DNA from 2 places in the Pediococcus pentosaceus ATCC 25745 genome. Region 2 is predicted to be linked to the other one. Evidence: riboswitches for the same ligand, from Rfam matches in the RefSeq annotation. Region 2 holds a riboswitch; the other holds the start of a gene.
What was found. Region 2 has a riboswitch for thiamine pyrophosphate ahead of PEPE_RS01650 (thiamine-binding protein). Riboswitches for the same ligand answer to the same signal wherever they lie in the genome.

Region 1: linked by a shared signal. The riboswitch ahead of thiM (hydroxyethylthiazole kinase) and the one ahead of PEPE_RS01650 (thiamine-binding protein) in region 2 are both predicted to bind thiamine pyrophosphate.

Annotation. Positions count from the first base shown of each region.
Region 1 covers NC_008525.1:610,236-626,494, reverse strand. Annotated here, with positions in the region: gene PEPE_RS02785 (stealth family protein) at 1-757, opposite strand, end outside; gene PEPE_RS02780 (glycosyltransferase) at 760-1,872, opposite strand; gene PEPE_RS02775 (DUF4422 domain-containing protein) at 1,922-2,704, opposite strand; gene PEPE_RS02770 (sugar transferase) at 2,733-3,398, opposite strand; gene PEPE_RS02765 (tyrosine-protein phosphatase) at 3,398-4,186, opposite strand; gene PEPE_RS02760 (CpsD/CapB family tyrosine-protein kinase) at 4,189-4,920, opposite strand; gene PEPE_RS02755 (YveK family protein) at 4,930-5,715, opposite strand; gene PEPE_RS02750 (serine hydrolase domain-containing protein) at 5,731-6,858, opposite strand; gene PEPE_RS02745 (matrixin family metalloprotease) at 7,031-7,732, opposite strand; gene recQ (DNA helicase RecQ) at 7,822-9,576, opposite strand; gene tenA (thiaminase II) at 9,696-10,370, opposite strand; gene thiE (thiamine phosphate synthase) at 10,382-11,032, opposite strand; gene thiD (bifunctional hydroxymethylpyrimidine kinase/phosphomethylpyrimidine kinase) at 11,029-11,844, opposite strand; gene thiM (hydroxyethylthiazole kinase) at 11,848-12,645, opposite strand; TPP riboswitch at 12,726-12,831, opposite strand; gene PEPE_RS02715 (CsbD family protein) at 12,972-13,187, shown strand; gene PEPE_RS02710 (DUF916 and DUF3324 domain-containing protein) at 13,232-14,203, opposite strand; gene PEPE_RS02705 (hypothetical protein) at 14,261-14,749, opposite strand; gene PEPE_RS02700 (MarC family protein) at 15,212-15,835, shown strand; gene PEPE_RS02695 (MFS transporter) at 15,950-16,259, opposite strand, start outside.
Region 2 covers NC_008525.1:369,039-385,297, forward strand. Annotated here, with positions in the region: gene PEPE_RS01585 (hypothetical protein) at 1-1,162, shown strand, start outside; gene PEPE_RS01590 (glycosyltransferase family 2 protein) at 1,199-2,428, shown strand; gene PEPE_RS01595 (cellulose biosynthesis cyclic di-GMP-binding regulatory protein BcsB) at 2,460-4,493, shown strand; gene PEPE_RS01600 (nucleotidyl cyclase domain-containing protein) at 4,477-5,331, shown strand; gene PEPE_RS01605 (iron-sulfur cluster biosynthesis family protein) at 5,389-5,796, opposite strand; gene gloA2 (SMU1112c/YaeR family gloxylase I-like metalloprotein) at 5,971-6,351, shown strand; gene PEPE_RS01615 (TetR/AcrR family transcriptional regulator) at 6,500-7,066, shown strand; gene PEPE_RS01620 (MMPL family transporter) at 7,115-9,772, shown strand; gene PEPE_RS01625 (NAD(P)-dependent oxidoreductase) at 9,875-10,498, shown strand; gene PEPE_RS01630 (hypothetical protein) at 10,567-10,797, opposite strand; gene PEPE_RS01635 (ABC transporter ATP-binding protein) at 10,873-11,613, opposite strand; gene PEPE_RS01640 (ABC transporter substrate-binding protein) at 11,634-12,644, opposite strand; gene PEPE_RS01645 (ABC transporter permease) at 12,631-13,404, opposite strand; gene PEPE_RS01650 (thiamine-binding protein) at 13,376-13,672, opposite strand; TPP riboswitch at 13,766-13,877, opposite strand; gene nagB (glucosamine-6-phosphate deaminase) at 14,005-14,715, shown strand; gene PEPE_RS01660 (acetate/propionate family kinase) at 15,018-16,217, shown strand; gene pta (phosphate acetyltransferase) at 16,221-16,259, shown strand, end outside.

The DNA of each region.
Region 1 (16,259 bases), 240 kb from region 2:
GACTAACATCATATGCTGTTCTGAATTTATTTTTACTAGTCGCAACAAGTTTTCCTTCACAATTACTCCATACAGTTTCAAAAGTTGTTTTATTATATGATATAGGTAAATGGCTATTCCAAAAACCAGCAAATTTACTAGAAGGCAATAATGCTAGTGTTCTCAATAATTTAATTCCAATTTTAGGATTAAAAACCTTAGTTAAATTTTTCTTATAAAAGTTCTTCTTCTCAAAAAATTCATTAATTATTTCCACATTATTAACCATAATGTGATCCACACTCCCCTTTGTAGCCATAATGGGACTTTCTACATATATATCCTTAGGGTAATTTTCATCAAAAAAATCTACTTTATCTACATAGCTATTAAGTATCGTATCATCATTAAAAAGAACAAATTTTTCACTTAAGTTCTTTATTTTATATGCATTTAATTCAATAGCATTTGAATTGAACGTTGGTAACCAATCCGCATCCATGATATCCCTATGATCAATTACCGTAAGTTTACTATTTCTAGTATCTAACCAATCAGGTACTTGATTATCGGTAATTAAATATATTTTATGTACCCAAGGTGCAAATTTTTCAACGGCTCTAAACCAAAACTTAAAAATATCAAAATCTCGGTATCTACTTTCGCTATTCATATTTTCATTCGATTCGTTTACTGGCAAGTATTTATTTTTCTTTTTTAGCCAGTCAGGGTCTCCCCCATTTACCCAAGTAACAATAAAATCTATATTATTATCCATCCTTAAGATAAATCTCCTAACAAAATTCTTTTAAATTGCTTGCTTGTATTCTCTATCGAAAAACCTTTTTTTTCAATTATTCTACAGTTTTGCTTTGACCTTCTCTCTCGATCGTTTATACTAGTTTTTTCAATTTCATCAATCCACTTGTTTATTTCACTCAAATTTAAACTAGTAACATCATTTGTAATTTTTGCTTCCTTAGGAATAGATGTTGATGAGAAACATTTTAGTCCATTGGCTTGCGCTTCTAACAAAGCAAAACCAAATCCTTCCGTTAACGAAGGAAAAAGAAAAAGATCAAAGACAGAATACCATTCATTTAAATTATCGACGACGCCCATTAATTTTATACGATGTTCTAATCCTTCATCCATAATTTTTTTTTCTAAATCCTTCTTTAGAACACCTTGCCCAAACATTAACAATATGTATTCTTTGTTAAGTTTCTTTAAACATTCAATCGCAAAATATGGATTTTTTCTTTTCTCTAAAGTTCCTACAAATCCAATTATTTTTTTTCCCTTATTTATTCCTATACTTTTGCGTAATTCTTCTCTTGGTCCTGGTTGATATTCAAAGTCTTTTAAATTTATCCCATTTTTTAAAATTTGAACATTCCTTTTTCCAAACATCCATTGTGCTGAATCTTCTGACACAGCCAATCTAATGTCCGAGCATCTACCTATTACAGTTCTTCCAGTAACGTTTAATACAGCAAGTACTTTTTTTTGTAGTCCTTTTGGTTGCTTACTATAATAATTATTATGACTTTGCACTATAATTTTTGCTTTAGATTTTAATTTTGCTAACAGTATAGCGATGAAATTCCATGGAGCGGAGTAATTGAAATGTATTTCATCGAAATCATTCCCATGAAGTTTGAAGAAATTGTTCCAATCTTTAAAGTGTTTAATTATATCCTGTGTAATAGGTGTCACTTCGAATTTTTCCCACTTTTTTTCTTCCAAAACAGTGTCAATATTATGTTGTCCCGAATATGATACACAACTAATTAAAAATTCATCTTTAGGAAGCGAACTATATATATTCAATAAATAGTTAGTAAGTCCGCTACCCTTTATGAAGTCACCTACTACTAATATTTTTTTCATTACTATCCTCACTCATAGTTTACCTTATATTTATAAATTAATTACATGATTAAAAATGCGTCTTCTTTCTATTCGTATCAGGCAAAAATTTCCTGCTAAGAAAGTTGACCGCCTTTTCTATAATTTTTCTATCTCCAATTTGAATCCAATTGGTTTCGATATACTTCTTATTATTGGTTTCTATCCATACGTCCAACAAAAGTTCAGAGATATAACCAAACACTCTTGCTTCCTGAACAGAATAGTCAGAAATATCTATATTTTTTTCAACTTCAAACAAAATATCAAATAACCAACTTGCATATTGTTTAAATTCTTTATTTTTCATAATAAACATATTAAACATGTGCGCCGATCTTCGCTTCATTACCGAATCAAAAGTATTTAGATATTTGGGATAGTTCTTTTGAATGACTTTTCTGGTTTCATCCAAAGGCTCTTTATGATGAGCATGTACATAATGTGAATAGTTAGTTTCGATATAATAATTTCTTTTTTTGGGAAGAATAATGGGAGCTTTATCCAACAGTGATTTAATATCATTTCTGTTAAGAATATTATCTAATTCTCGTTTTCTACTCATACTAAATAATCGTCGATAATGTACCAAACCAATAACATCAGCATCTAAATTTTTCCATGCCCAGTAAATAGCCGTTAATTCGTTATAATTAGGATTTTTATAAGAAATATTATCTCCTTGATCATCGCGTTGATATTCAATTCCATTCTTATAATTTTTTGTCGCTCCTACCAGTACTGGTAGATATAAATCTTTATCTGCTGGCATAGGGAACTTTTTATGTGCAGCAACTAATACTTGTATATCCACAGAAATCCACCTTTATTGTAAAAATAATTTAATATGCGCCATTTGGTTTGAATACAATTGCCACTGTTCTAAACAAAATACCAATATCGAATAGAACACCACTACGTTCAATGTACTCTAAATCAAGATTTACCATTCCTTCAAAATCGACATCATTTCTGGCAGTGACTTGCCAAAAACCTGTGCATCCTGGCTTAACGATTAAACGCTGCTTATCATATTCAGAATAATCTGCCACCTCTCGCTCCAATGGAGGACGTGGACCAACTAGTGACATCTCACCTTTTAAAACATTCCACAACTGTGGTAATTCATCTAAGCTATGTTTACGTGTGAAACGTCCTACTTTGGTAATTCGTGGATCTTCTTTCATCTTGAACATTGCACCTTCAACTTCATTTTGTTCAAGTAATTTTTCAAGTTTTTTATCAGCATCAACGATCATGGATCTAAATTTCCACATTTTAAAAGGCCGTTGACCTTTTCCCAATCTTACCTGTGAATAAAAGATTGGTCCCCGATCCTCGGCCTTGATGGCTAAGCTAACAATTAAAAAGACTGGGGATAACACAATTAAACCGATTACACTAGCTACGATATCTAGCATCCTCTTGAAAAAGCGATAAACGTATCGCTGATTTTGAGCTTGTTCATCTATTAAAACTTTCTTGTTTTCAACCATCTTAATCTCCATTAAAATAACCAGAATCTTTTCTTTTTTTTCTTTTTTGTAGAAGACATGTGCAGAATGCTTTCCGTCTTAATTGAATCCCCATTCACAATTGACTTAGCATTGTAGTTGAAAAGTTCGGCCTTCCGATCTGTCGTTTCTTTAGTTAATTTATTAAAAGCGTCTTGCATTAAAAAACGCCGTCCTTCAAAATTGTGTGCATCAGATGAAAAGACAAAGCCTAAACGCGCATCAATAATTTTTTGCGTTAATTGCTCTACCTTTTCTCCAAACACTCCCAGATAGCTACTACTGGTAAGTTGGGTTAAGCACCCCATCTCCACAAAGTCGTATAGCCGATCGGGATTTTTTTGAAAGCCATGATTGCGCTCTGGATGGGCAATTACCGGAGTGATTCCCCGAGCTAGCAATTCGAAAATTACCGTTTCCGTATATTCTGGAATTCCACTGTGAGGAAGTTCTAATAACAAATACTTCCCCCCCTCATCCATAAACAAGATATCGTCATTATCGATTGCATCTAACAGTTCTCCCGTCAAATGAACTTCTTGACCTGGAAAAACCGTCAAAGGAATTCCAGCAGCATCTAGTTCTTGTTGGAAAGCCGCTGTCTTACGAATTACGTCTGCTTTATGGTTCGTATACATGCCGTCCATGTGATGCGGAGTTAATAAAATATGTGTAATGTTTTGTTTAACTGCTTCACGAGCCATGTCGAGTGCCATTGGTAAATCTTTGGCACCGTCGTCGACACCTGGCAGTATATGACAATGTAAATCAATTAAATTCATCATTATTTATTATCCGTCCCATAATAACCACCATAGTAACCACCGTAATAACCTGTTGATTTTTCAGCGGTTGCTCGGTTTAAGATTGCCCCTAGAATGTTAGCTTGGACTGCTTCAAGTAATTGCTTAGCATGACGGACACCCGCTTTATCGGCAATTCCTTGCGGAACTACTAAAATCGTTCCATCCGCACGCGCTGCTAAAACTTGAGCGTCGGTTACTGTATTGACCGGTGGTGCATCAATAATCACGAGATCATAGTGATCGGTTAATTGGTCTAATAGGGCCGCCATCTTTCCTGAACCTAATAATTCCGATGGATTAGGTGGAATCGGTCCACTTGGCATTACCGAAAGATTATTAATGATTGTTTCATGGATAGCATTTTCCAAGCTACCAGTCTCCGCCAGGAGGTTGCTCAATCCGACCGCATTGCTGACACTAAAGGTACGATGTACAGTAGGACGACGCATATCCGCATCGACAATCAAAACGCGCTTGCCTTGATCCGCCCAAGTGACTGCCACATTGTTACTTACCGTCGACTTCCCTTCCGATGGTGCGGATGAAGTAAAGACAATTGATTTCAATGCCTTATCGACTGATGAAAATTGAATGTTAGTCCGCACCGTTCTAAATTGTTCTGCAATCGTGGAAGTCGGATCAGTAAAGGTAACTAATCCCACACCATTTTTAAGACTTTCGTTATCTAGCTTTTGTTTCTTCTTAAACATTTCGATTACCTATACCCTTCTCCGCATTCTAGATTGATCATCATCATCACTCATTGGTGCTCTAAGTTTTGGTGTGATTTTACGACGAATATCACTTTCGTTGATTTCACTAATAATTCCCAAACCTTTAAGGCCTAATTCATCGGTTAGGAATTCTTCAGAGGTAACGGTTCGATCACTAAATTCGCGTAAGAATGCTAATCCCATTCCTAAAAGTAAACCAACTGCCAAACCAGCCGCAATGTTTAACTTGGTCCTTGGACTAACTGGTTGGTCATCCGCAGTCGCTTTCGAAACGATCGAAACATTATTGATACTCATAATCTTAACTACTTTATTCTTAAAAGTTGTAGCTGTTTCGTTCGCCATCTTAGCTGCTGTATTAGGATTGGTACTTTTAGCGGTGATGGAGAAAACTTGAGAGTTTTGTTGACTATTAACTGAAAGTGAACCCTTTAAACTATCAACATCACCCTTTTCATAGCCAGGCTGACCTTGTAATTTAGTGTTAACTGTCTTCAAAACCGTGGGACTGGTAATGATATCTTTATATGTACTAATCATTTGAACATCGGCTTGAGTTTGTTGTAATTGGGCGCCCGCCATATCATCTGACAATTTACGGTTAACCAAAATTTGAGTCGTAGCACTGTACTTTGGTGTCATAACAAAAAAAGTCATAAAAGCGGCTAACAAAGTTACGATAAACGTACTAGCAAAAATTAATCCAATGTGTTTACGTAGTATCGACAAAATCTGACCGATACTAATTTGTTGTGATTCTACTGATTCCATGAGTTCCTCCAAGGTTTATTTTAGGTAATCAAACATATTTTTCGAAATTGATGACAGGTTATTTTCCCCATTGATGTAGTTACTAAATAGGAATGTTCCGGCCTGTTTCTTAAGATTCCATTCGATACGGTTTCTTCCGCCACTCACGCCTTGAGTGAGGCTCAAGGCATCCCCCTTGACCGCAAAGCCAGCTACATGACCACTAGCCTGACCGAAGACTTTATCTAAAGTCGAACTAGAAACATAATCACTATTAAATAGGTAGTTATACAGCTGAGCAATATCGGCTGGCGAGCTCACCAACTGGTCGCTACCCAAGCGGTTGAGTTCCGCTGTATCTAAAGTGGAGTTGCTTACCTTCGATGCTGAACCTACATCATCCACCCGATAGTAATCGACAGTCTTATTTTTCATTCCCCAAGCGGTATTGGAGAGCTCTAACTGATCAATCAAATCACTGACAACCGAATGATATGATTCGCCAGTAGCTTTTTCGATGATCGCCGCTTGTAAGATAGTATTGGCTCTAGAATCTGCAAACGTTCCTTGCATTGTCGAATCATAGATAGCATTTGCATTAACTTCTTTGACTAAGCTCTTAGTCTTACCACTACTAGCGATGGTATCCGCCGTAATCCCTGAAGCCTGATTCATCACATCGGCCACTTTCACGGATTCTGCTCCAGCAACTTCGCTGTCATATTTTGAAAGCTTATCAGTGAGCTTAACTTTGCCTGTATCGATTAAATGCATGATAATCCCAGCATTAATCGTATCTTGGATTTTCCCCACTAAAAATTGGCTATTCGCCGTCATTTCATTTTTAGCAGCATGGTTAGCATAGCCCCGTGAACTCGTAAGAATCTTCTTACCCGTCGCTAAGGCTGCTGAACCGTTATATTCACCATTATTTAAAATCGAATCTAAATTGGAACTCTTAGCAACTTTTAAAGTTGCTGAGTCTTCTACTGAAGAAGATGTGGTACTAGAACTACTTGAGGAATCATTACTTTTTCCCGTGTACTTTGCAATCATATGTGTAGCAAGTGAGTCCTTATTGACCAAGGTTACACCGAACCCTGCACCAGCAAAAACGGCTAACGAACCAACCGCCACTCCTAACCACGTTAGTGTTTTTTTCATACAGTATCTCTCCATTTTTAATAAGTCACAATTAAATCTATCATTTAATCTATAAATTTTCAACGTCTTAACCCGAAAACGGGCTTTGTTATCGGGCATTTACTCCATATTGTAATATTGCCGTAATGTTTTGTAACAAAATAAAAGAGCTCCTAATTTGCATTAGTAGCTCTTACTTAGTTTCTCCATAAATTGATTTTAACCCTGCAAGGTCGGCTGGCGATAAAGCCGTTTGCTCGCGATCCAACGGGTACATGACCGAATCCTCAGCTTGGCTGTGGTCTAAGCCCAAGGCATGCCCGACTTCATGGGTGGCGACGGCTTGTGAAACGGCTTTGTTGTAGTAAATGTTGAGTTTGGCGGACGCATGGTTGGCGATTCGACTAACTACGCCCGTTTGTTCCATAATTTTTGGCCCACCAATCCCTAGCTCAATCGTGCGGGATTGATTTAGCGGTACATTTTTACGATAGGTTCCCAGCTCTAAATGATTTAGCCAGCCTTGTTCCGCTCCCGGAACAATTTTAACAATCCCCGTGGCATTGTAAGTCGCAATGGCGCGCTTAAAAACATTCTGGACAGCATCAGGAGTTCCCGCTTGATAACTGTAGTAGTATTTATTCGATAAATTTTTGTTTTTAACAATCGATTCCACCGGGGTTGCGTCGTCACTGACATCCTTTTTGGTCGACGTCTTATTTTGATTAAAATTCCAGTTTGAATCCAAAATCGAATTTAAGTTAGTCGTTACCCGACTAACTCCGTTTCGAAATGTCTGTTGCACATTATCTGGTATCTGGACTATGTTATTTTTAATGACCCACGTTGCTCCCAAGAAAAGCAACAACCAGGTTAGCAGTGTTCTGATTCGCAAGTAGCATTCTCCTCACTCATTGGCAGTAGCAACATTTTATACCTATCCTTATAAATTCTAACAAAAAAAGCTCAGCACTTTAACAAATACTAAGCTTCTTGATAATTTCGTAAAATTTGGAAGAACTGTTCACCATATTTTTGGAGTTTGCTTTCCCCGATTCCTTTCACGTCTAACATTTCATCGAGCGTGTCTGGCATGACTGTGCACATATCGTGCAAAGTTTGATCGGAAAAGATGACAAACGGAGGAACGTTTTGTTTTTCAGCTAGTTCCCGACGAAGCGCCCGCAATTCTTCAAACAACGCGTCGTTTTCTGGTAAAGACTTATTTGCCTTAAGTGCCACTTTTCGAGCCACTTTTTGCTGACCTAAAAGAACGCGTAAGCCCTCCTCGGTGATTTTCAAGACGGGAAACTGGCCGCCGTCTGGGGCGATGTATCCAGCCGCTGTGAGAAAATCGATTAATTCGGTCACGCTCTTCTTGGTCCGCTGCTGCATTAAACCGTATGTCGATAATTTTTCATAGTGCAACTGTTTTACCCGCTGATTTTTCGAACCCGTCAGTACGAGGGCGACCATTTCTTTTCCAAAACGTTCCCCCATCCGCCGGATACAAGACAACACTTGCTGAGCCTCAATCGTCACGTCTTGTAGAGCTCGCGTATCCAAACAGTTACTACATTGCCCACAGTCTGGAGCATCTTCATTGAAGTAATTTAGAATGTAGCGCTGTAAACACTTTTGCGTATTACCATACTGACTCATCGCCTGTAGCTTTTGGTATTCCATCGTCATGCTGGCTTCGTCTCGTTCGGATTGTTCGATATAGTAGTGCTGAATCTGAACGTCGCGCAATTTGTATAACAAGATGGCTTCACTCGGTAGACCGTCTCGCCCTGCACGCCCCGCTTCTTGATAGTAGGATTCGATACTGCCCGGAATCTGGTCGTGGATGACAAAGCGCACGTTACTCTTATCAATCCCCATCCCAAACGCGTTGGTTGCAATCATAACTAGCACTCGATCATACAGAAAGTCGTCTTGATTTTGCCGACGTTCTTCTTTCGAAAGTTGTCCATGATACATGGCCACTTGGAAATGCTTTTTAGTTAAAAGGCGATGGAGCCGTTCGACCTCTTTCACGGTACTGGCGTAGATAATGCCCGATTGATCTGGATTCAATTTCAAGTAGTCGATCAAAAAACGGTCGCTGTCTTGATCCTTGACGACTTTAAATGAAAGGTTAGGTCGAGCAAATCCAGTTTGAACTTCCTGTTGGATGGCTAAGCGTTGCTTAATATCCTCAGCTACCCGAGGCGTCGCCGTAGCGGTGAGAGCGATAATCGTTGGTCGAGTTGGAAGATGATGGATGATATCCGTTAATTTTAGGTAGCTCGGTCGAAAATCATGCCCCCACTGTGAAATACAGTGGGCTTCATCGATGGCAATCAAATCAATCGGTAGTTCTGCTAAGCGATCAAAGTATTCGGAATCGAGGCGTTCTGGTGAAATATAAAGCAGCTTCACCGCACCCTGGCGCGCTTGGCTAAACCGCTCGTTGATTTCCGCATAATCTAAGGAGCTATTGATGAAGGTGGCGTCAATTCCGTTGGCTGCTAGAGCATCAACTTGATCTTTCATCAAAGAAATCAAAGGCGAAATAACTAAGGTTAGTCCCGCCTGCATCAAGGCTGGAATTTGATAACACAGTGATTTCCCTCCGCCCGTTGGCATGACGGCCAAAACGTTTTGGTGGTCCAAAACTGCGTTGATGGCTCGCTCCTGCCCTGGTCGAAACGCATCATATCCAAAATTTGATTTCAAAACTGCCTGTGGATTCATGTAATTCCTCTTCTTCTCTTTGGGATGTTAATGACGGGTAAATAATAAAAGGAGTCTGACAATTAAGTCACCTCCTCTTAAATTCGTCACCTATTTACTTTTATACTAACACGCTTGGCCTAATTTTTATATTTCCAATCTTTTTGATAGTATGCTTGTTCCCAAAATTCATACTCTAATTCGCAACTTCGCAAGAAACGTTGTTCGATTTCATGTTGGCGTTCCTCACTGAGACCTATTGCTAATTCGTCAACCATACCAAATAAAGTTTTTACCATGCTGCCATCAATTTGACCTGGTTGAGGTTGATAAAATTCAATCCAGGGTAAGAAGGGATTATCTGGTGCTGCTCCGTCCACAATTTGCTGACTAATTTCAGTATACGTCCAAGGACAAGGTAACATTGCCGCAATTAAGTCGATTAAATCTCCCGTTCGTAAAGCGTTAAAAAGATGCTCATTATATAGGTAGGTAATTGGTCGCTGTTTGGCATGTTGATGGTCGCTGAGCTTTTGACCAGCGATGTCACATAGGATTTGATGTGCACCAGCTTCGTCATTTAAAGTGTAGCGAATCTGTTCCTCAAAAAAGCGCATCTGGTCTTTAGTAGTACATTTGGAAAGAGCGCCCGCATAGACTTTGGCGAAGGCATCTAAAAAACAGGTATCCTGTTCAACGTAGACCATTAAGGCCGCTGCCGGAACGGCGCCCGCTTGAATTCCTCGCACGAATGGATGATTTTCAATATCGGCGAGGACGGGTTGAGCAATTGCTTTTAAACGTGCTGAAAACATAGCTTTCCTCCTCATCCCTTAACGATCGCTTTAATTTTTTGCATTTGAGTGGGCACTGCCGTCATCTGCGTAAACATACTAATGGCCGCAAAGCCTTTGACTCCCGTAGCCATCGTCTGGGGGAGATTATCAAGCGTGATACCCCCGATGGCGACGATTGGATAGTGACTCAGTTCGACGAGTTCTTGGAGTTTGGCTACACCGAGTGCGGCTCCCGCGTCGGCTTTAGAGGTCGTTTCAAAGACCGTCCCGGTTCCCAGATAATCAATTCCATCGAGTTGGTTAGCCTGTTTGACTTGCGCTTCGGTGTTACAAGATAACCCGACAATCATCGAACCCTGAACCCGTTTTAAAACTGACTCAATTTTTTCATCTTTTTGACCCACGTGAATGCCTTCAGCATGAATGGCTAAAGCTAAGTCCACGTCATCATCAATGAACAACGGTACGTGATACTTTTGGGTTAACTGATGGCATTTTTCAGCCAGTTCGGTTAATTCAGCTGGATTATCGATACTGTTATAACCCTTTTCCCGTAGTTGAAAGGCCGTTGCCCCGGCTTGTAAGATTTCTTCCACTTTAGGTAAGAAATCCGCCTTATTAGCAACATCTTGGGTGCCGGCCACAAAATAAATTTTTAACATATCTGAATTGAATTTCATTGTTCTTCCTCACCATAAGCCCAATGGTTCAAGGGACCATGTCCATGGCCAACTTGAATCCCATCACTAATCGCCGCATTGATAAATGCTTTACCAGTGCACAAGGCTGCTTTCAAAGATGCTCCCTTAGCTAGTTCGGCAACAATCACGGAAGAAATCGTGTCGCCTGTGCCATGGGTGTTATTCGTTTCAAAACGGGGTCCCGTCAATTCCATTTCTTCGCCATTTTCAAATAGGACGTAATCTCGACTTTCAGGTTGATCACTAAAATGACCGCCCTTAATTAAGACGTTTTTAACCCCGAGTTGTTGCAGGCGACGAGCGGCCTCTTTCACATCGGCATTATTTTTGATTTCCATCCCAGCTAATTTTTCTACTTCCGGTAAGTTGGGGATGATTAAGTAGGCCAGCGGTGCGAGTTGGGTACGCACGGCATCAACCGCATCATCACTCAGGAGCTTTGCGCCCCCTTTAGCAATCATGACGGGATCGACGACGAGTGGTCCAAAGTCGTATTTTCGATAGTTTTCCACCACGGCGTTTACCACCGCGGTGTTAGCGAGCATGCCAGTCTTGGCTACCTTGATATCTAGATCTTCCGCCAAGGCTTTAAATTGTTGGTCAATCATTCGTTTGGGCATAACTTCTACATCGAGCACGCCTAACGTGTTTTGAGCGGTAACGGCCACCACCACACAGGTCGAAAAAACGTGACGCTCCTGCATCGTCTTCATATCGGCTTGAATGCCGGCGCCCCCACCACTATCGGTGCCGGCGATGGTTAAAACTTGAGGTACTAATTTACTTTTCATGATTTATGCTTCTCCAATTTTCATAAGGTCTTGAACTTGTTCAGGGGTGATATTAGCTAATTCGTCTAAAAGATAGGACAAAAAACTGCCTGGTCGATTTTGTTGATCGAGTTGCGCCGCTGCACGTTCTCCCGCACACGAGAGTACCAAACTAGCGGTAACAGCAGCATCTAAAGTATTTTCAGCTACGGCGCTGAACGCTCCTACGATACTGGATAATAAATCGCCGGAGCCCACGATGGCTGGTAACAACTTAGTGTTATTGTGCACCGTGATCACTTGTTGACCGTCGCTGATATAATCGACTTCACCACTAGCAATCACCACGTTCTTAAATTTCTGGGCACAAGCTTGGACAACTGCGCTCATGTCGCCGGTCCCATTTCCAGCGTCGATACCGCGCGTTTGCCAATCGATACCGGCTAAAACGGCGATTTCTCCGATATTTCCACGAATCACATCGAAATGATATTTTTCTAGTAACATCAAATTGAGGGCTTTGCGGTACTGGGTGGCACCGACTGCGACGGGATCTAAGACGAGTGGTTTTTGATATTGATTAGCTGCTTCACACAGCTTATTCATCAGTGGCCAGCTCTCTTTACGAGAAGCGCCAGCATTAATCACCACGGCCGATGCGAGTTGGACGAGTTCCTCCGCTTCACTAACTTCATCACTCATGATGGGAGAAGCTCCCACCGCATTTAAGCCATTCGCCACCAAAAATGGGGTAACAAAATTAGCATAATTAACTACTACCGGATTAACTTCCCGGATTTTGGCAATATCTTGAAGGTTCATAATAAGCTCCTTACCAATATCTATCACTGCCCTTAATGTCGAAAAAACCACCCTTTTGTAGACAGAAGGATGGTTTTGGTTTCAACAATTAAACACTTTCCTTCGCAAGTACTAACTTACAGGTTCAAAGGGATCACGCTGAACAAGCGTATCTCAGTTCTTCTAAGAACACCCCTAGTGCAGATATTTATTAAATTTTGAATTCGGTTTCATGATACAACTTTTTGTCCATCGACTCAAGTTGAGCATATCATTACTACTTTAGATGGTGGACTTGCTACAATGGAGATGAACCAAAAAACTTAACTTTTAGGAGGTATTGTTTTATGTCTGATAACGAAAGATTGGAAAATACTAAAGATAGAGTTACAGGTAAAGTTCGTGAAGGTGCCGGCAAAGTAACTGGCGACAAAAAAGAAGAAACTAAAGGTAAAGCTCAAAATATGACTGGTAAAGTCAAAGATAAGCTTAAAGACGTCAAGGAATCAGCTGAAGGCGCCATGGAAGAACTCAAAGATAAAATGCATAAAGACGACAAATAAAAAGAAGGTTCGCTTAACGGCGAGCCTTCTTTTGGGTTAAAAAACTATTTTCGTTTTAGCTTCTTGAATATAATCCAGCCAACGCCAATTACGATGAGCGCAATTACCGCCAGTCCGATGAATAAGGCCGAATGATTTTGAATCTGATGGCGCTTAGCGACCTTCAAATCAGCTGGCTTAATCTTGAAGTTCTTTTCAAATTTCCAATGATCTTTTCCATGTTGCATGGTCAAAACAAGCTTGTATTGACCTGCTTTTATATTTTTAGGTACTTGGATAGGATTCTCAAAAGTTGTTTCAGGCGTAATGTCAATCCGCTTAGTTTCCTTTTTGAGGGTTTTATTATCCATATTTTTGATGGACGAAACCGTTTTGACACTCTTAAGTAAATTTTGATGATGGTTGGTAAGCTTTGCATCTAATTCGTAAGTACTCAAGTTAGGTTTAGTCATCTTCAATTGATCTAGGGATAACCGTGGTTTGGGACGTTGGTCATGATTTCCGCGGATTACGAACGGAATGTTATAAGCAACCGTGTTAGAAACTGTATTTTTCTTTGCTGTTGTCGTTTTCTCCGTAAAATGTAATCCAGCCATCAAAATTCCATTGAAATCTTTAGCTGGAAAACTAATGCTGCCGTGAATAATTTGGCTACTGTTGGGAGTAACTTCGACTTCTTTAGGCAACCTAATCATTTGAGTCAATTTGTAAACCGTATTAGCTTTTTCCGGAGTACGATCAGAATAGTCAACAATGCCGTTACGATTAGTCCGAGCTTTGTTCACTTCAATTTCAAATCGCTTGGTCTTTTTAGTATTATTTGTGATTTTAATACCAAATGATTCCTTACTAGCTGGTGGCCATTTGATGTCAAAATAGCTATCGGCTCCATCCGTCTGATGTTCCGAAAAAATGGGTGTCACTGAATAACTAGCAAGTTTATGATCAGCATGTACATTCGTCGCAGTTAGAATGCTGATTACAAATATAAATACCAACGTGAATATTTTTTTCATATCGATCTCTTTTCAAAAAAAGAAGAGAGAACTAAGTCTCTCCTCGGAATAATGGTGCTATTCTGTAATTTGTTCTGTTTGAGTCTTAGTTAAATTCCATTGAATAGCAGTGCTATAATCCTTTACTTCTTTTATTCCATTATATTCAAGGCTTACAGATAATTTATCAGCGTTTTCCCCGACGATATTAGAATCTTTAGATGCTACTACTGCTGCAGCATCAGAAAGTGTTGCGTCACCAATTTTTACCGTACGAGTTGCATCTGTGTCACCTAATTTAGCAGATAGTTGGTATCCTTTAGTATCTCCAGAATAATCTGTAACTTTATAGTTAACATCTTGAGAACCAAAGTTTACATCCCCACTTAAAGGTTGTGGATCAAAATTGATTGCAGAATCAATGTCTAACGTGACATCACCTTTAGTAACTGTAGCAGTTGCGGTTGTATTCCCGGTTAGCTTATCAGCTGCATGAGCTACACCACTATTGGCAACACCTAATAACATACCACCACATAACATTGCACTTAAAATAATTTTCTTCATCTTAATACCCCTTTTTTAATCTGCTTCCCCGATACTACAACTAATCTAATCATCAATAATTCAAATGTTACTAATGATTTTCATTTATATATTGTGAATATTTTCATAATATATAAAAGTCTTATTTTTATGTAAACTTTTTAGCCTCCTCTATTTTGGATTAATACTATAATTCGTAATTAAGGGCGCCTTTAGGGATATTGACATACTGAATCCCAGCATTCAGTATGTATAAAAACGCATAAAGATAGATAAGTGATGGCTAATGCTATCTATCTTCACAAGCATTATATTATACACGTTTAGTTAAATACAAGCTCTTTTTATAAAAATCGAGTATTTTTGGAAATTCGTCTTTAAAGACCGCTTTTCCCTTCTTAACCAGCCATATTAATTGGGTTTTAAATCGTTCCCCCATATAATTAAGTTAAGCTAATTCAACTTAATTAACGGAGGTGCACTATGAATTTAGTTCAAGCTTTCTTGCTATCATTTACCGCCTTTTTCGCAATTATGAACCCTTTTGCTAACTTACCCATGTTTGTGAGTTTGACTGCTGATAATAATAGAAAAGAAGTCGATGCCATTGCACGCTTAGCCTTCATCGTTGCGACCGTGATTGTGGCACTTTTTGCACTACTAGGTAATTACATTTTTAGTATCTTTGGTATTAATCTTTCAGCTTTACGGATTATGGGTGGAATCATTCTAGGTTTGATTGGTTATCACATGATCCAAGGGAACGTGTCCCCTATTCAGCATGATCCCAAGCAATCGGTTAAGGATTCCATTAACAGTAATAATACTGACGTAGCGATTTCTCCACTGGCTATGCCGGTGCTGGCTGGTCCTGGAACCATCGCCACTACTATGAACTTGTCGAGTAGTACCAATCCCTTCATCGTGATTAGTGCTTTTGTCGTTCTATCGGTCATAACTTATTTCATTTTTATCTACGGGGAACAAATTATGGCTAAATTGGGTAATAACATTATGAACGTGATTACGAAGTTGATGGGATTGATTCTGGCAACAATTGGGGTGCGGATGTTAATTATGGGGGTGCAGGTGGCGTTTCATTGGTAGAAGGATTAAATAAACTAAAAACACATTCTGAAAATATGCAGAATGTGTTTTTAGTTGCTGATTATAATAATATCTAGCAAATTTATTTAAAAATTCAATTCATAATCTGTTAACCTAATCTTCATTAATTTCAATTTTTCCTACTACTAAAATATATGATAAAGCTCCTACTAATGCGATAGCAGCAATAAAAATTAACGCAGATGAGAAATTACCTTTTGATACAAGGAAACCAATCACAATTGGTATCACTATCGAAGATAATGCTCCACAACCGTTAAAAATTCCTCCGGCTAAACCAATTAAATGTTTAGGAGCTAATGCTGTAACAAACACCCAAGTGATCGTCGCTAAACCGTTTCCAAAAAATGCTATAGACATAAACATAATTATTAGTGCGGGACTACTTACATAGTTAGCACCT
Region 2 (16,259 bases):
GGTTAAGCTAAAGACGATTTATCAACAACAATTCATTTTAAGTGACGATAGCAGTACAGAAATGTTGCCATTTGTGGAACGCATGGATGTTTTAACTGGAGTTCCAAAACAAGCACAGAGTTACGGCATGTTAAAGACGCAAAATAATGAAGGTCAATCCTATAAGTATGGGGTAATTAATCAAAAACAAGGTTACTTGCCTTTCTTCAACAATAAAGGACTGGGATTAATTACAGCTAGCAAGATGATAGCTATTTTATTTAATCGTCAAGAAGAAACCAAACCGTTGTTAACGATTACGGATGTTTCGCCTTATAGTAATCTAAAGCTGTTAGATCAATTAAGCGTATTCTGTGAAAAGCATGGTATACCATTGGCAATCAGTACTTCCACAGTAGCTAAAAACACGGAAATGCACGCGTATAAAAGGTTTACCATGTATTTACGTAGACTTGAAGATCGAGGCGGTGTGATTTTCTTACAAGCTCCGGTGATTGGGGGAGCTACTGCGGATAACGCAGGAGAATTGAGTGAATTATTTGATAACTATCTACTTAATTTGGCACAAAATCAAGTTTATCCAGTTGGAATTAGTGCCCAAGGTTTTTGGAATCAGGATCGAGTCTTGAGGAATAGTGCTTTGAAAAAAGCTAATTATCAGATGCTACTTCCTAATAAAAAAGTAGTTTATCTCGATCAAGATAATCAAGGTGGTACCAATAGCCGAAGTTATTTAGCATTACTAGCCTCAAGTTTTAATAAAATTAAACACCAAGCAGATGTACGATTTGCAATGCCCACAGCGCTAACTTTTAAGATGCCTGATAGTAAGGTTAAGTTGAAAAATTTAAAAGAACAAATTCAAGCGTTGAACTTTGAATGGCAAGCTCCGGATGAAGCTATTAATTCAAAAATTGATTTTGCAAGTTCATCACTTGCTTTTCAAAATGGACAGTATTTGGTGAATGGTAAGGAGACGGAAGTTGAAGTTAATTCAAATATGGAAAATACTGATAAGCCAACTCCTACGCCGGCGCTATTTAAAGGCTTTTTCAGAGTTGAAGGGCAAATTATTACCGTGTTCTTCGCCATTATCTTTACCGTCTTAATCATTTTTATCGCCTTTGGAAGAAAAATTTACAAGAATATGTTCAAGAGATAGGAGGAGTGAATCATCACAATTTTGGATTTTTTCCTAATGGTAGCTATCATTGCCATTTGGGGAACATTAATAATTAATTTGATTTTAACGGTAGCTGGATATACGTGGTATCTCCAAGAAGCTCCCAAACCGGATAAGCAACTTCCTGAAAAGATTCCCTTTGTGACGGTGATGGTACCTGCACATAATGAAGGAATCGTAATTGTTAAAACTGTTTTATCGTTGCTCAGTTTTGACTACCCCCATGATCACTATGAGATCATTGTAATTAATGACAATTCAAGTGATAATTCGGCAGAGTTATTAAAAGAAGTCCAAAATGATTTTGGCGAAGAACGTTTGAAAGTTATTAATACAGATAATGTTACGGGAGGAAAAGGCAAGTCCAATGCCCTAAATATTGGTTTGAAGCAAGCCAAAGGAAGTGTTATTGCAATTTATGATGCAGATAACACTCCAGAACGAGGTGCGCTTCGTCTTTTAGTAGCAGAACTTTTAGGAAATGACCGTTTAGCGGCGGTTATTGGAAAGTTTAGAACTAGAAATAAAGAAGCAACTATTTTAACCAGATTTATTAATATTGAAACACTTTCGTTTCAATGGATGGCTCAAGCGGGACGTCAACGGCTGTTTAAACTATGTACGATTCCAGGAACCAATTATGTTATTAGACGCGAAATTTTAGAAAAAATTGGTGGTTGGGATGTTAAAGCCTTAGCGGAAGATACGGAAATTAGTTTTCGGGTCTACCAGATGGGATATCAAATTAAGTTTCAGCCGCGTGCGGTTACTTGGGAACAGGAACCACAAACCTTAGATGTGTGGTTCCATCAGCGAACGCGCTGGGTGAAAGGAAACATTTACGTGGTCGTTAAAAATGCCAAATTACTCTTTAAAAAGGCCGGACGTCCCATTCGCTTTGACTTACTCTATTTCTTGTCAACGTACTTTTTATTGATGACCGCTTTGATTCTATCTGATGTAGTTTTTGTTCTTTCAGTCGCTGGGTTGGCTCATTCAGATTTACAAGGTTTTAGTAATGCTTTGTGGTTATTTGGAATAATAATGTTTATCATCAGTACCTTTGTCACGGTTACAACCGAAAAGGGTGAAATGCGTTTTAGCAATATTCTTTATATTATTTTTATGTATTTGGTATACAGTCAAATGTGGTTAGCAGTCGCAGCATACGGAATGGTGGGGTATATTCGTGAACAAGTCTTTCATAAACAAGCAAAATGGTATAAAACTAAGCGGTATAAGTAAATTAATTATTTTAACATTAACGATATTATTAATGTCATTAGTTGGCGTGGGCCAAGTACATGCTGAAGACCTAACTTATACTCAAAATTTTCAAAATGATACAACAACTTTATCTGGTAAATCAACAGCAACGAGCATGTACTTTACCAAGATGGATTATTGGAACGTTAAAAAAGCTACCTTTAATTTTAATTATCAAGTTTCACAGTTAGCTGATAAAACAACGTCTGATATCACGTTATCAATGAACGGCGTTAAATTTTATTCATTTCGTCCAGAGCATAAGAGTGGTTTTCAGAGTAAAGCTGTTGAGATTCCGCTAGAACTCCTGCAAGGTACTAATAAACTTGAAATTAAAGGACAAATTTTAAATAAAAAAGATGCTAAGAATTATGATTTAGCACAAACTCCAGCTAATTGGCTAACAATTAAGTCTGGTACTAATATGAATTTTAAATATGAAGTAAAAGATCCAGAAAACACATTGCGTTCATTTTATGATCATTTTTCTGGTGAAGATACAATAGCTAATCAGCACTCAAAAATTGTCACCCCTGATCAACCAATTAAAGCTGAATTAGCGGCTGGTATGACTGCTCTAACAGGTATCTCGCACGCAACTACTACAAACAATAACCAAATCAGTGTTGTCCAAAATACAAATATGGATGCTACTAAAGGTGATTATATCTTGTATGTCGCTAAATATGATAATCTTCCTAAAGCTTTGAAGCAGGAAATTAGCGAAAAAGACGTTGAGAAAAGAGCGGTAATTAAAACTCACTATACTAAAAAAGGTGATTATTTAATTGTAACGGCCAAAACAGATGGCTTATTAAAAAAGGCTTCCCAGTTTTTTGCTAATCCAGAACTAATGCAACAGACGAATAAGAGTACAGAAATGATTTCGTATTTAACAAATACCTTTATGTCTAAAGTTCAAGATAGAGGTAAGTATCAACTAACCAATGTCATTGATAAGATTAAAGGTGCTAGTCATCATGAAACCAATTATTTGGTAACATTGCCTAATGACCGAACAAACGCTGATGGTTCCGAAGTGAAATTACATTTTCGATATAGCAAAAACCTTAACTTCAAACGTTCCTTAGTGACGGTGTACGTTAACGATACAACCTTAGGAAGTAAAAAATTAACCGCTGCTAAAGCTAATGGAGACGAAGTTACTTTGGAGGTTCCTAAAGGGACTTCCTTAGGAAACAGCTTTGAAGTCCGAGTAGCTTTTGATTTGGAAATGAAGGATCAAGAAATTTCAGATAACTCTGAAACCCCTTGGGCAGAAGTAGATACGAATTCTGAAATGAAGGTTAAATCAGAAAAGAGTAACGATTTACTCTTTACCAACTATCCCACAATCTTTATGAAGAACCAAACATATAACAACTTAGCAGTGGTTATACCTAAAAAATTAACTGCGATAGACTTCAAGAGTTTAACAAATATTTTTAACTTGATGGGTGCTTACGCTAAGAGTAATACTGGAAAAATTAAATTTTATACTGAACAGCCTAATCAGGATACAATGATTAATGATAATTTAATTGTACTTGGGACCCCTTCTAATAATGCAATGATTAAATCCTTGAATAAAGATTTGTATTTCAAATATTCTGATGACTATCGAGGATTTGTTTCTAATGAAAAGCTCAGTATTGAGGAAGATTATGGCAAGACGATTGGAACAGCGCAACTAATTCGTTCTCCTGAAAATAGTAAAAAGGGCATTCTAGTCCTAACGGGGGCTACTCCGGAAGCCAGTTATCTAGCTTCGACACAGCTTAATTTTAAAAAGAATATCGATCAATTTACAGGCGACGCAATTGTGGTAGATCAAAATAACAACCACTATAGCTATCGCTTCAAGAAAAACAAGTATATTGATCGAAATTTAGAACACAAGCGGACCATTAGTAATAATAGTCAATTAATTATTTATTTGGGAATTGTCTTTTTAGCTTTGATTGTCATTGGTTTTGGAGTTTACCTAGTTTTTAGAAAGCAAGCCATGATGAATGGAGGTCGTAAGAATGCAAAACAAAAATAGCAAAGATCGTTTGTATGAAGATATTGGTCTACTCCTACTTTTATTAATGCTTAGCATTACGGCCGTTTTGATGATGCTTTCTCAAAACATCGTTGTGAATATAATTTATTTAATCATCACTATGGGAATTTTAATTGTAACTTACTTTATGGGAATTATTCCCAGCTTATTAGCAAATATGGTGTTTATTGCTTTCCAAACCGTAGTTATGTTGTATGAATATTTTGGTTTGAATCACGAAATTCAGTGGTCGTTGCTTTTCTGGCTAATCATGCCGTTGTTGATTTCACTGACCATGTATCTTTCAACACGGAGTCAGATTGCGTTGCAAAAGGCGAATAGTGATTTACATGCGGCTTTGGTAGAGCGGGGCGCCTTTGATCAACAAACTAATTTGCGGACGATGGTTGCATATGTGGAAGATGCCGGAGTATTTATTGAAACTAGTCGACGCTTTGAGATTCCCGTATCCACGCTAATTATTAAAATAAGATATTTTAATGATTTACGGAGAATGATGAGTGATCGCCAACTTCAGCTTTTATTACAAATTGCTTCAGAGGTAATCAAAAGTTCGACGCGTGATAATGATATTACCTATATTTTGGAAAATGAAGATCCGACGTGGGCGATTCTTTTGTACACTAATGCTACTGGAGGAAGAATCGCTGGACAACGGGCTAAAGATGCGTTTGAAAAACGGATTAAGGAAAGCTCAGAGTTAGTGAATCTCGCTATTTCAATGGTTGTGGGTGTTTCAGAATGGAACGCAGAGGAAATGAGTAATCCATATGATTTAATGAATGATGGAATTAAAGAAACTCAATATGATGTTTAGAGCAGCATAAAAAAGAACCTTAACTTCAGAAAAAGAAGTTAAGGCTCTTTATTTTTATTAGCAAATTTTATTACCAATATCTTTCATATCTTTAGCGAGTTCGTCTTTAGTTTGGGCATCTGTTGGTTCGTAATTTTGAACAGTAACGGCACCATCTAAGATGCTACTATCATCACTGAGTTTAAGCAGTCCCATTTTATAATCTAATTTTAGCCCATTACCTAAATAATTAGCCTCTTCTTTACCAGTAGTAAGATTAAGATCCGCATCGTTTTCAATTGTATCCGTGTAAGCTTGATCAGGAACAGATGAGATAACTAGTTGGAATTTATTACCAATAGCACATGATCCACCTAATTTTGAAAATTTACTAGAACCATCATCAAGTGCTAAGAAGATATGCTTACCGTCGATATCTTTCTTTAATAAATAATCTTTTGCATTCTCTGTAATATTAATTTTCATAATAAAATTCCTCCTATGCGTAAAACAAACACTGAGCTCCTACGACTTGATATTACCTTAATTTAAAACAGAAGTTAAATATTGTGCTCAGGATTTGGTTCGGTAAATTAAATCAGTTGTTCTAGCTAGCCCTTCAGGCTAAAATGAAGGAAACAAGTTTTGGGGAGGAACCAGATGGAAGTTAGGGCTGTTAATCATATCGCAATTATTTGTACGGACTACGTTTTAGCTAAAGAATTTTATGTTCATAAATTAGGGATGGAAGTAGTTGCAGAAACGGAACGCGTAGATCGAAACGACGTAAAACTAGATTTAAAATATGGAGATTTGATGTTTGAAATTTTTATCAAACCAGACGCTCCTCAGCGGGTTTCATATCCTGAAGCAGCGGGGCTACGCCACATTTCGTTTGCTACGGATAACATCGAAAAAGATGTAGACTATTTACGTTCCGTCGGGATTAAAGTTGAAGATATTCGGCGGGATGAATTGAATCAGCAAAAGATGACGTTTTTCTTCGATCCAGATGGGTTACCTTTAGAATTACATGAATGATACCAAGGCAGAGTTACGATAATTAATTTTATCGTAACTTTTTTTGTATGAAAACGTATTTTTACACATGTCTAAATTTAAACTGTTGCAAAAATAAATATGTGGAGATAGAATAGTTTATCGAGAAAAACATTTTTGGAGGGAATAAATGAAATATGATTTGACGAAAAAATCAACCAAAGGAGCGCAAAGAACTTTAAGAGCATTTTCGGATGCGATGTATAAGCTACTAGCGGAAAAATCGTATGACGATATTAGCATTAATGAAATTTGTAAGATTAGTAATTTCCCGCGGGCAACTTTCTATAACTATTTTGAAGATAAAAAAGATTTATTGAATTATTGTTGGTTATTATTCAAAGAAGAAAGCAATATTGAGCAGTATCATGACGTTGCTGACGAAGATCTTCAAGAATATGTATTGGGTCAAATCTTTGAGGCCATGGATCAGCATCGGGAACTATTAACTCAATTAGCAAAGCATAATGCTAATAATAGTTCGATCGTGAGCAGCATTTATGAGTACTTTAAAAACGAGGCTATTACGATTTTAAAGCAACATCTAAAAAATCAAACTTCGAAAGTACCACTAGAATTAGTAGCAAAGCATTATAGTAATACGATTTTGTTGGTACTTAAGTGGATTTTCATCGAGAATCATCCATTGTCTAAGAGAGAAGCGATGGAATATGTTGATGAGTTACTAGGGAAATAAGCATTAAGAGAAGAGTGAATTGATTAATTATAGATAGGAGAGAAGAGTATGAGTAAGTATATCAAACAAAACATTGCCAAGTTTGTGACTTGGATTATCGTTTTGATTTTAGGAATCGTAATGTTACCTAATATTTCTAGCTTAGTAGCTGAAAAAGGTCAAACCAAAATTCCGGATACGGCTAAAAGCCAAGTTGCTAAAACCATCCAAAAAGATTGGGGCCACAAAATTAGCAATACGCGCCAGGTCGTTTTGGTCTTTAATAATGGTGACCAAGCTTTAACCCATAAGCAAAAAGATCGTATCAATGACACTATTGATAAAATCAAAGATAATAAATCTAAGTATGATATTAAAGGAGTTACTGCTCCTAACGATAGTGAGGCAACTAAGAAGCAATTAATTTCAAAAGATAAATCAACCCAGTTGGTGCAACTAGATGTAGGTAAGCGGGATTCAGTGCGGAAGATGAATCAAAAGCTGGTTAAAGAAGTTAAGACGAGCGGAGTGAAAACTTACGTAACTGGTAGTGATATCTTAAATGATGATTTCTCGGTAGCTATTGAAGAGGGGCTTAAAAAGACTGAAGTTATTGCCATCGTCTTCATTTTGATTGTGCTAATTCTAGTCTTCCGTTCCCCAATTGTTCCTTTAATTTCTTTAGGAACTGTTGGACTATCTTTCATCGTTGCTTTATCAGCAGTGATGAATTTAGCTAAATATACAGGATTTACGATTTCAAACTTTACCCAAGTTTTCATGGTCGTTGTTATGTTTGGAATCGGGACAGATTACAATATCTTACTCTATAACCAATTCAAGAATGATTTGATTGAGGGGATGGATAAAGAAACTGCCACGAAGCATTCACTTAAGGTGGCAGGAAAAACGATTCTTTATTCAGGAAGTACCGTTCTATTAGGATTCTTGACTTTAGCATTGGCTAAGTTCTCCATTTACCGTTCGGCAACGGGGGTTGGAATTGGGGTTGCTATTTTACTACTAGCATTATTGACCGTTAACCCCTTCTTTATGTCACTACTCGGGAATAAGGTATTCTGGCCTAGTCATAATTCAAAAGAATCAAACCACAGTAAGTTGTGGGATTGGCTTTCAGGACACTCAGCTAAAAATCCATTGATTGCTTTAGGCATCATCGTAATTTTAGCAATTCCAATGCTGTTAACTTATAACAATAAACTTAATTATGATACAGTCGTTGAACTACCAGCTAATTATTCTGCTAAGCAAGGATTTAAAACGGTGCAAAAGCACTTTAGCAAAGGAACGGCGGAACCTACTACCATCTATATCAAGAGCAATCACAAGCTTGATAATGAAAGTGATTTAAGAGTTATTGATAACTTAACTAACCAAATTAAAGGTATTGATGGAATCAAGACGGTTGCATCAGTTACTCAACCAGGTGGCGATAAGTTAGATCAGCTTTATGTTAATGATCAATTGAAGACGTTGACTTCCCAAACAAGCAAGGCCCAAGCGGGCTTAAAAGAACTTCAAAAAGGTTTAACTGGTGGAGATTTTGATGCTAGTCAACTTGAAGATATCGGTGCTAAAGCGACCTTAATTGGGCAAGAGTTGAAGAGTATCCAATCAACTAGTGGTAGCTCTGTAAGTGGTCAACAATTGATGACGGCCTTACAACAAAAGATGGCAGCGGCTGGTCAACCATTATCACAAACACAAATGACGATTCTTTCTGGAGCAGCTAGCCAAGAAATGGCTTCAGTAAGTTCAATGCAAACTCGCCTTCAAGCAATTGCCACTTATACCCAAGCAATCGGTAATGATGCTCAAACTCTTGGAAATGAACTTAAGGGACAACAACAAAAAATGGCAACCGCTGGTGGCAGTGTTGGTAAACTAAATGACGGGCTATCTGAATCCAATGATTACTTGAAAGAACTTCAAGATTCATCTGCATCTAACACATTATTTGTGCCTAAAGCAGTGTTAGAAAGTGATACATTTAAAGATTCAGAAGATGTCTACTTATCTTCAAATAAAAAGGCCGCTAAGATCACGGTGGTCTTAGATTCAGATCCATTAACTGCTAAGTCGATTAAAAAAGTTGAAAGTCTGCAAACGATGATTAACAACAATATCAAGGGAACTTCATTGAAGAAAGCTTCCGTTTCGATTGGTGGTCAAACTTCTGAAACTTCTGATACATCAAGTATTGCTAATCAAGATTTCTTACGTAGTGCAGTAATTATGTTAGTTGGCATTACGCTTGCATTGATGTTAGTAACGCGCTCTATCTTACAACCATTCTATATCATTGCTTCATTGCTACTAGCATACGTAGGTGGACTAGGAATTACACGCTTTATTAGTAGTACATTCCTTGGTGAAAATCTATTAGGATGGAATGTACCTTTCTTCACCTTTGTAATGTTGGTTGCCCTTGGAGTAGATTACAGTATCTTCTTGATGATGAAGTACCGTGAATTTGGTAACGAGGATGCTGGAGATCGAATTGTTAAATCAGCAGGAATTATTGGAACGGTGGTAATTTCAGCTGCAATTATCCTAGGGGGAACATTTGCTGCCTTAATTCCAGCAGGAGTTCTGACCTTGACGCAAGTTGCTGTTGGGGTAATTAGTGGTCTGGTTATACTAGTCTTCTTAATTCCAGCAATGAATAGTAGTTTAATTCGTTTAACTTATCCAAGAAAAAATTAATCATAAAGTCGTAACTCTATTTGGGGTTACGGCTTTTTATTTGCTTACGATTAATAACTCGTTTATTCTGGGGGTATAAATAATTAGGTGAGGTGATGTTTCATGAAGATTGGGATTATTGCGGCAAGTGGCAAAGCCGGCGCATTGATTACTAAAGAAGCAGTTCAGCGTGGGCACGAAGTGACCGCCATCGTCCGTCATCCAGACCGAGTTAAAATGGATGTTTCAATTTTACAAAAAGATTTATTTGATTTGACTACAACTGATTTAGAAAATTTCGATGTAGTAGTTGATGCATTTAGAGCGGCCGAAGGAAAAGAAGAACAATTTTTGACATCAATTGAGCACTTAGTAAAAATTTTGACAGGAACGTCAGTTAAATTATTTGTAGTGGGTGGGGCAGGAAGCCTATACGTCGATGATCATATTACCCATCTTTATGAAACTCCGACATTTCCAGAAGTGTTTAAGCCCACTTCAATCATGATGGGAAGAGGACTAGAAGTTTTAGAGAATCAGAATGGATTGAATTGGACTTATATTAGTCCAGCGGCTGATTTTAAAGCTGATGGTCCCAAGAAGGGACATTACGTTTTAGGAAATGAAATGCTAATGAGTGATGCTAACGGTAAAAGCGAAATTAGTTATGCGGATTATGCAATTGCTATGTTAGATGAAATTGAAACTGGAGAACATAACTGTGAACATTTAAGTATAGTTTGGTAAAAAAAGATGGAATCATGCCCGATTTTAAACGAGGTATGATTCCATCTTTTTAATTGTTTTCTGAAATTTTAAATCTTTTTGCTAACATCGTATTCGATGCTGTTTTCAGTTTTTTCGGGATGACGATCCTTAACGTAGAAAATAGCGTACTCCTCATTTTTACTAGGATTATTAACAATTACTAGATCATCGTCTTGACGTTGCTTTTGTTTGTATAGATGTCCCTTACGAACAGCTTCATTATAATCATGGAAGTTACCAATTGAATCTCCGGGATTAAATAAAATGGTTTCACTCATTAAGTCCACCTCCTTGTTGTGCTACCTTAACTATAGCGGATGTTAACGCTATCAACAACCGAAATGGACTCTAATTTAAGGATTTAATATATCCAAAATTTCTTTTTTATAGTGAATGAAATCGGCAGTTAGCTCAAAATCGGCCTGTTTACGTTTGGCAGACGTAATTTTAATTTCATGGCTGATGGTAGCTGGTTTACCACTCAGGATATAAATACGATCAGATAAAGTAATGGCTTCATCAACGCTATGGGTAATTAGTAAGGTTGAATTCTGCATTTGACGACTAATATCGGTGTACCACTGATAAATTCCACGTTTGGTTAATTCATCTAGCGCACTAAAAGGTTCGTCTAAAAGGGTTAGGTCCTTAGTTGAAAGGAAAGTTCTTAGCAAGGCTGCACGTTGTTTCATTCCACCAGAAAGTTCATGGGGGTATTTATTTTCATAACCCGTTAAGCCAAAAAATTCAAAAAGTGGTTCGGCACGGGCAGTGGCTGCGCTTTTTTTAACCCCTTTGACTAAATCAGGCAAGATTACATTATTCATAATCGTTCGAAAGGGGAGGAGCAAGTCTTTTTGCAGCATGTAGCCTAGGTGCCCAGCTTGTCCGGTAATATCTTCATCGTTAAAGACGATATTGCCAGACTTGGGTTGATTAATACCAGCTATGATGTTAAATAGGGTGGTTTTACCAATCCCACTGACCCCGAGAATTGATACAATTTCGTTTGGTTTTACTGATAAAGAAACATCATGGAGAATTTCCTTGTCACCGAAACTTTGGTTAATATGTTGTACAAGTAATTCTGTCATTGTAATTATTCCTCGATAAGTTACTGTTTTGGTAAGTATTGATTAGTGAAGCCTTGATTTTTAGCGAGTTTTTGTTCAACAAGTTTATGATCATTAAGCCACTTGTAAAAGTTATTCCAGCGCATAGCGTCAATTTTTCCAAATTGGCCGTCTTTAGTTAAGTAGTATTTAGATAAGTAATTTTGACTCTTGTAAATTAACTTCTGATTACTCTTAAGTTCTGGAACGGCCTTCATTAATAAATCAGCAGAAGCTTTAGGATTTTTAGTGGCATATTGATAACCTTCGGTGGCTGCAGCCATGAATGCTTTAGCAGCCTTTGGATTTTGCTTCAAGAAACTATTGTTCCCAATAATGAGCGGGGTGTAGTAATCAAACACAGGATTAATAGATCTAAAACTAAAGTAATTAACTGGATAGTTTTTAATCTCGGCGTTAATACCTGCCCAGCCGTAGAAAATCCAGATTGCATCAGCAGCCTTGGATTTGAGACCAGCGACTTCATCAGTAATATTGTTAGGGACCGTTTTTACCTTAGAAAAATCACCACCATCATCTTTAACCACTTGTTTGATGGTTGCTAGTTCTGTAGGAGTATTCCAGGTTGCATAGCGATAGCCTTGCATTTTTTTAGGGCTAGTGATTCCATCAGCCTTACGCGACATAATTCCTGAAGTATTATGTTGAAGAATTGCTCCCATGGCAGTGAGGGGAAGGGGATTCTTTTTGCCAATTGCACTAGCTAAGGAATCTTGACCAGAAATCCCAATTTGAGCTTTGCCACTAGCTACGATTTGTTCGGCACTATCTTTAGAAGGCTGAACAAACTTTACTTTTAGATGATGTTTTTTGAAGTAGCCTTTTTCTTGGGCAACATAGAGGCCTGTATGGTTAGTATTGGGCGTCCAATCTAAGGCAACCGTAATGGTTTGAGTTTTAGCCGCTGAATTTGATTTTCCACAGGCAGTGAGTAATAGCGTAAAAATAGGTAAAAGGACGATTAGACTAAAAAATTTTTTATGCTTGAGCATGATTAGTTCTCCTCCATGGGGTAATAAGATACTGAATCCAGTTAACAAGTAAAATTAAGGCCAAACTTAAAATTGAAATTAAAAAGATTACCGCAAACATTTTGTCGTAAGCATAGGCCTTCATGACACGGGTCATGTAAACCCCTAAACCATTGAAACCGCCGACCCATTCTGAAACTACGGCGCCTACTAATGAATATGAAGCGGAAATTTTTAAGCTAGCAAAAAGTGAATCAATTGCATCGGGAAACTTGATGTAAAAATAAATTTTAGGTGTATTAGCCCCTAAAGTACGCATCAAGGTAATGAGATCTTTATCAGTTGAACGAAAAGCATCTAGCATGCCGACTGCAATCGGAAAGAAAGTAGTAGCGACTACTAAAACTACTTTTGGCAAAATGCCATAACCGAACCAAAGGATTAATAAAGGTGCAATCGCGACGGTGGGGATGGTTTGAGTAATCACTAGCAACGGGTAAAGCGCTTTATAAATGGGATGAAATAAATCCATGATTAAGGCTAATCCAACTCCTAAAAGCACTCCAAAGCATAGTCCCCAAAATGCTTCGATCAGAGTAACTAATGAGTTTGAAAATAAGGCGGAATAGTCACTTTTAAAAACTTCTAAAACCGAAAGTGGGGATGGTAACAGGAATTCAGGGATAATCTGGAAGAAACTAATTGCTTGCCAAATGGCTAAGATTAATAAAACAGCTACGATAGGTAGAAAATTAATGCTGGTATTTGTCAGTTTTTTCATGAATGCCAAGAACCTGTCCTTCTGGTTTGTAATTAATCTTTACATAAGACATTACTTGCGGAGCGCCAGCGTCAGCAGTTATTTTAGTAATATTCTTAACGATTTCCATCAATTGATCATAGTCGCCCTCAAGGGTGGTTTCAAAAGCACCTACTTGATAATTAACACCGGTAGATTTTATATATTTGATAGCTTGGTCGACGGCGGCGACTAGCTTCTTTTCGTCTTCCATTATAGGAAGGACTTGAATTGCGACACTTGTGTTCATAAATAAATTCCTCCATTTTTAAAATTTAGGTACAAAAAAAGCCGGCTTAAAAAGCCAGCTTCACTGCATCTTGTGTTAGAAAATAATCATTCTAATATTACAATTGAGTCTTCCTGCGCTGGCATTATCCATATCAGGTTCGAGGGTCAAAAACCATTTAGTTTTAATCTCAGCCAGGTAAAGCCCAGCACCCCTGTTACAAAATCAGTATATCTTAAATTCTAAATAAGTAAAGAGAAAGTTATTTTTAATTTTTTAGGATAAATCCTTGCATTTTGGTTTAGACCATTTTATAATTGGACTATACCAAAAACGAAAAAGGAGATTTGATCATGAAGGTTATTATTGTTAAAGATAACGTAGAAGGCGGAAAAGAAGGATACAAACTATTTGCTGATGCAAAGAAAAATGGAGCAACAACATTTGGGTTAGCTACTGGTAGTACACCGATTACCACTTATCAAGAAATTATTAAGAGTGATCTAGATTTTACGGACTCAATCTCAATCAATTTAGATGAATATGTTGGTTTGCCAGAAGATAGTGACCAAAGTTATGATTACTTTATGCACGAAAACCTCTTCAATGCTAAACCATTCAAGCACTCATACTTACCAAATGGTCGTGCAGCAGATCTTGAAGCCGAAGCCAAGCACTATGACCAAATTATCGAAGATAACCCAATTGATTTACAAATCCTTGGTATCGGACGTAATGGTCACATTGGTTTTAACGAACCAGGTACACCTGCAGACAGTACAACTCACAAAGTGTCACTAACTCAATCAACAATTGATGCTAACGCTCGTTTCTTCGAACATGAAGAAGACGTTCCACGTTATGCTATTTCAATGGGACTTGCTTCAATTATGAAGAGTAAGCATATTTTGATCGAAGCTTACGGCGAAGACAAAGCTGATGCAATCAAAGGTATGATCGAAGGTCCTGTCACAACTGACTTACCAGCTAGTGTTCTTCAAAACCATGATAACGTTACTGTTATTATTGATGAAGCAGCTGCTAGCAAGCTTTCAAACAAATAATTTAAAATATTCAGCCTAACATAAAGTCTTTGTGTTAGGCTTTTTTTATTGCAGTCAAAATGTAAAATTTGTTGATAGTTGAAAACGTTTACGCAAAGAGATATTATGAAATAGTATGTTGGTGGGATACTTGAAGCTAAAACGTCACGCTTAAAAAAAGTTTTTACGACATTTTAAAACCAAAATACATTGAAATATCAATAAATAATAATATTTAAAAATTCTAACGATGAATTTTACAAGCTTACAAACAGATAATACGTTACAATAAGCTATTATTATGAGAGAAGGAGCTATTTAAGTTGGAAAAGACAATTGCAATCAATGCGGGAAGCTCAACCCTTAAGTTTAAATTATTTGAAATGCCGGAAGAAAAGGTTATTTCATCAGGAACTGTCGATCGGATCGGTATTCCAGGATCAAACTTCACGATTAAGACCACTGATGGTAAAAAAGTTGAAATTGACCAACCAATTAAAAATCATGAAGAAGCAGTTAATTTACTCTTAAAAGAGCTATTAAAATTAGATATTATTAAAGATTACAGTGAAATTACCGGTGTAGGACACCGAGTAGTTGCGGGTGGAGAAATTTTCCAAGATTCTGCTTTAATTGATGACAAAGTCTTAAAGCAAATCGAAGACTTAAAAGAATATGCGCCTTTGCATAATCCAGCTAACGCTACAGGAATCCGTGCTTTCAAGAAGGTTTTACCAGATATCACTAGTGTGGCAGTTTTTGATACATCTTTCCATGAAACGTTACCTGAAAAAAATTATCTTTACAGTATTCCTTATGAATACTATGAAAAATATGGGGCTCGTAAATACGGTGCTCATGGTACTAGTCATCAATATGTAGCAGGTCGTGCGGCTAAGATGATGGGCAAGCCATTAGAAGAACTAAAAATAATCACCTTACATTTAGGGGCTGGTAGTTCAATTACAGCTATCAAGGATGGAAAATCATTTGATACATCAATGGGCTTTACACCTCTAGCAGGGATTACTATGGCAACCCGTTCTGGTGATATTGATGCCTCTTTAGTAGTTTACTTAATGCAAAAACTTAATATTACTAATCCGGAAGACATCTTAACTATTTTGAATAAGAAGTCTGGTTTGCTAGGACTATCAGGAATGTCACCTGATTTGCGTGATATAATTGATGCCGCTGAAAAAGGTGAACATCGTGCACAAATGGCCATCGATATTTTTGTTAATAATATTGTGAAATACATTGGTTCCTATGCAACTGAAATGGGTGGTTTAGATGGAATTGTATTTACAGCAGGAATTGGTGAAAATAGTGTTCCAATGCGTGAAAAAATTACTTCTAAATTAGGAATTTTCAATGTTAAACTTGACCAAGCGCTTAATGAAAAACGTGGAGAACGTTTCATTAGTGCGGAAGACTCGGCTGTCCAAGTCATGGTAATTCCAACTGATGAAGAATTGGCGATTGCTCGCGATGTTGAAAAGTTTAAAAAAATGGGGGACTAACTCATGGATTTATTTGAAGGTTTGAAGTCAAAAATTAAGGGC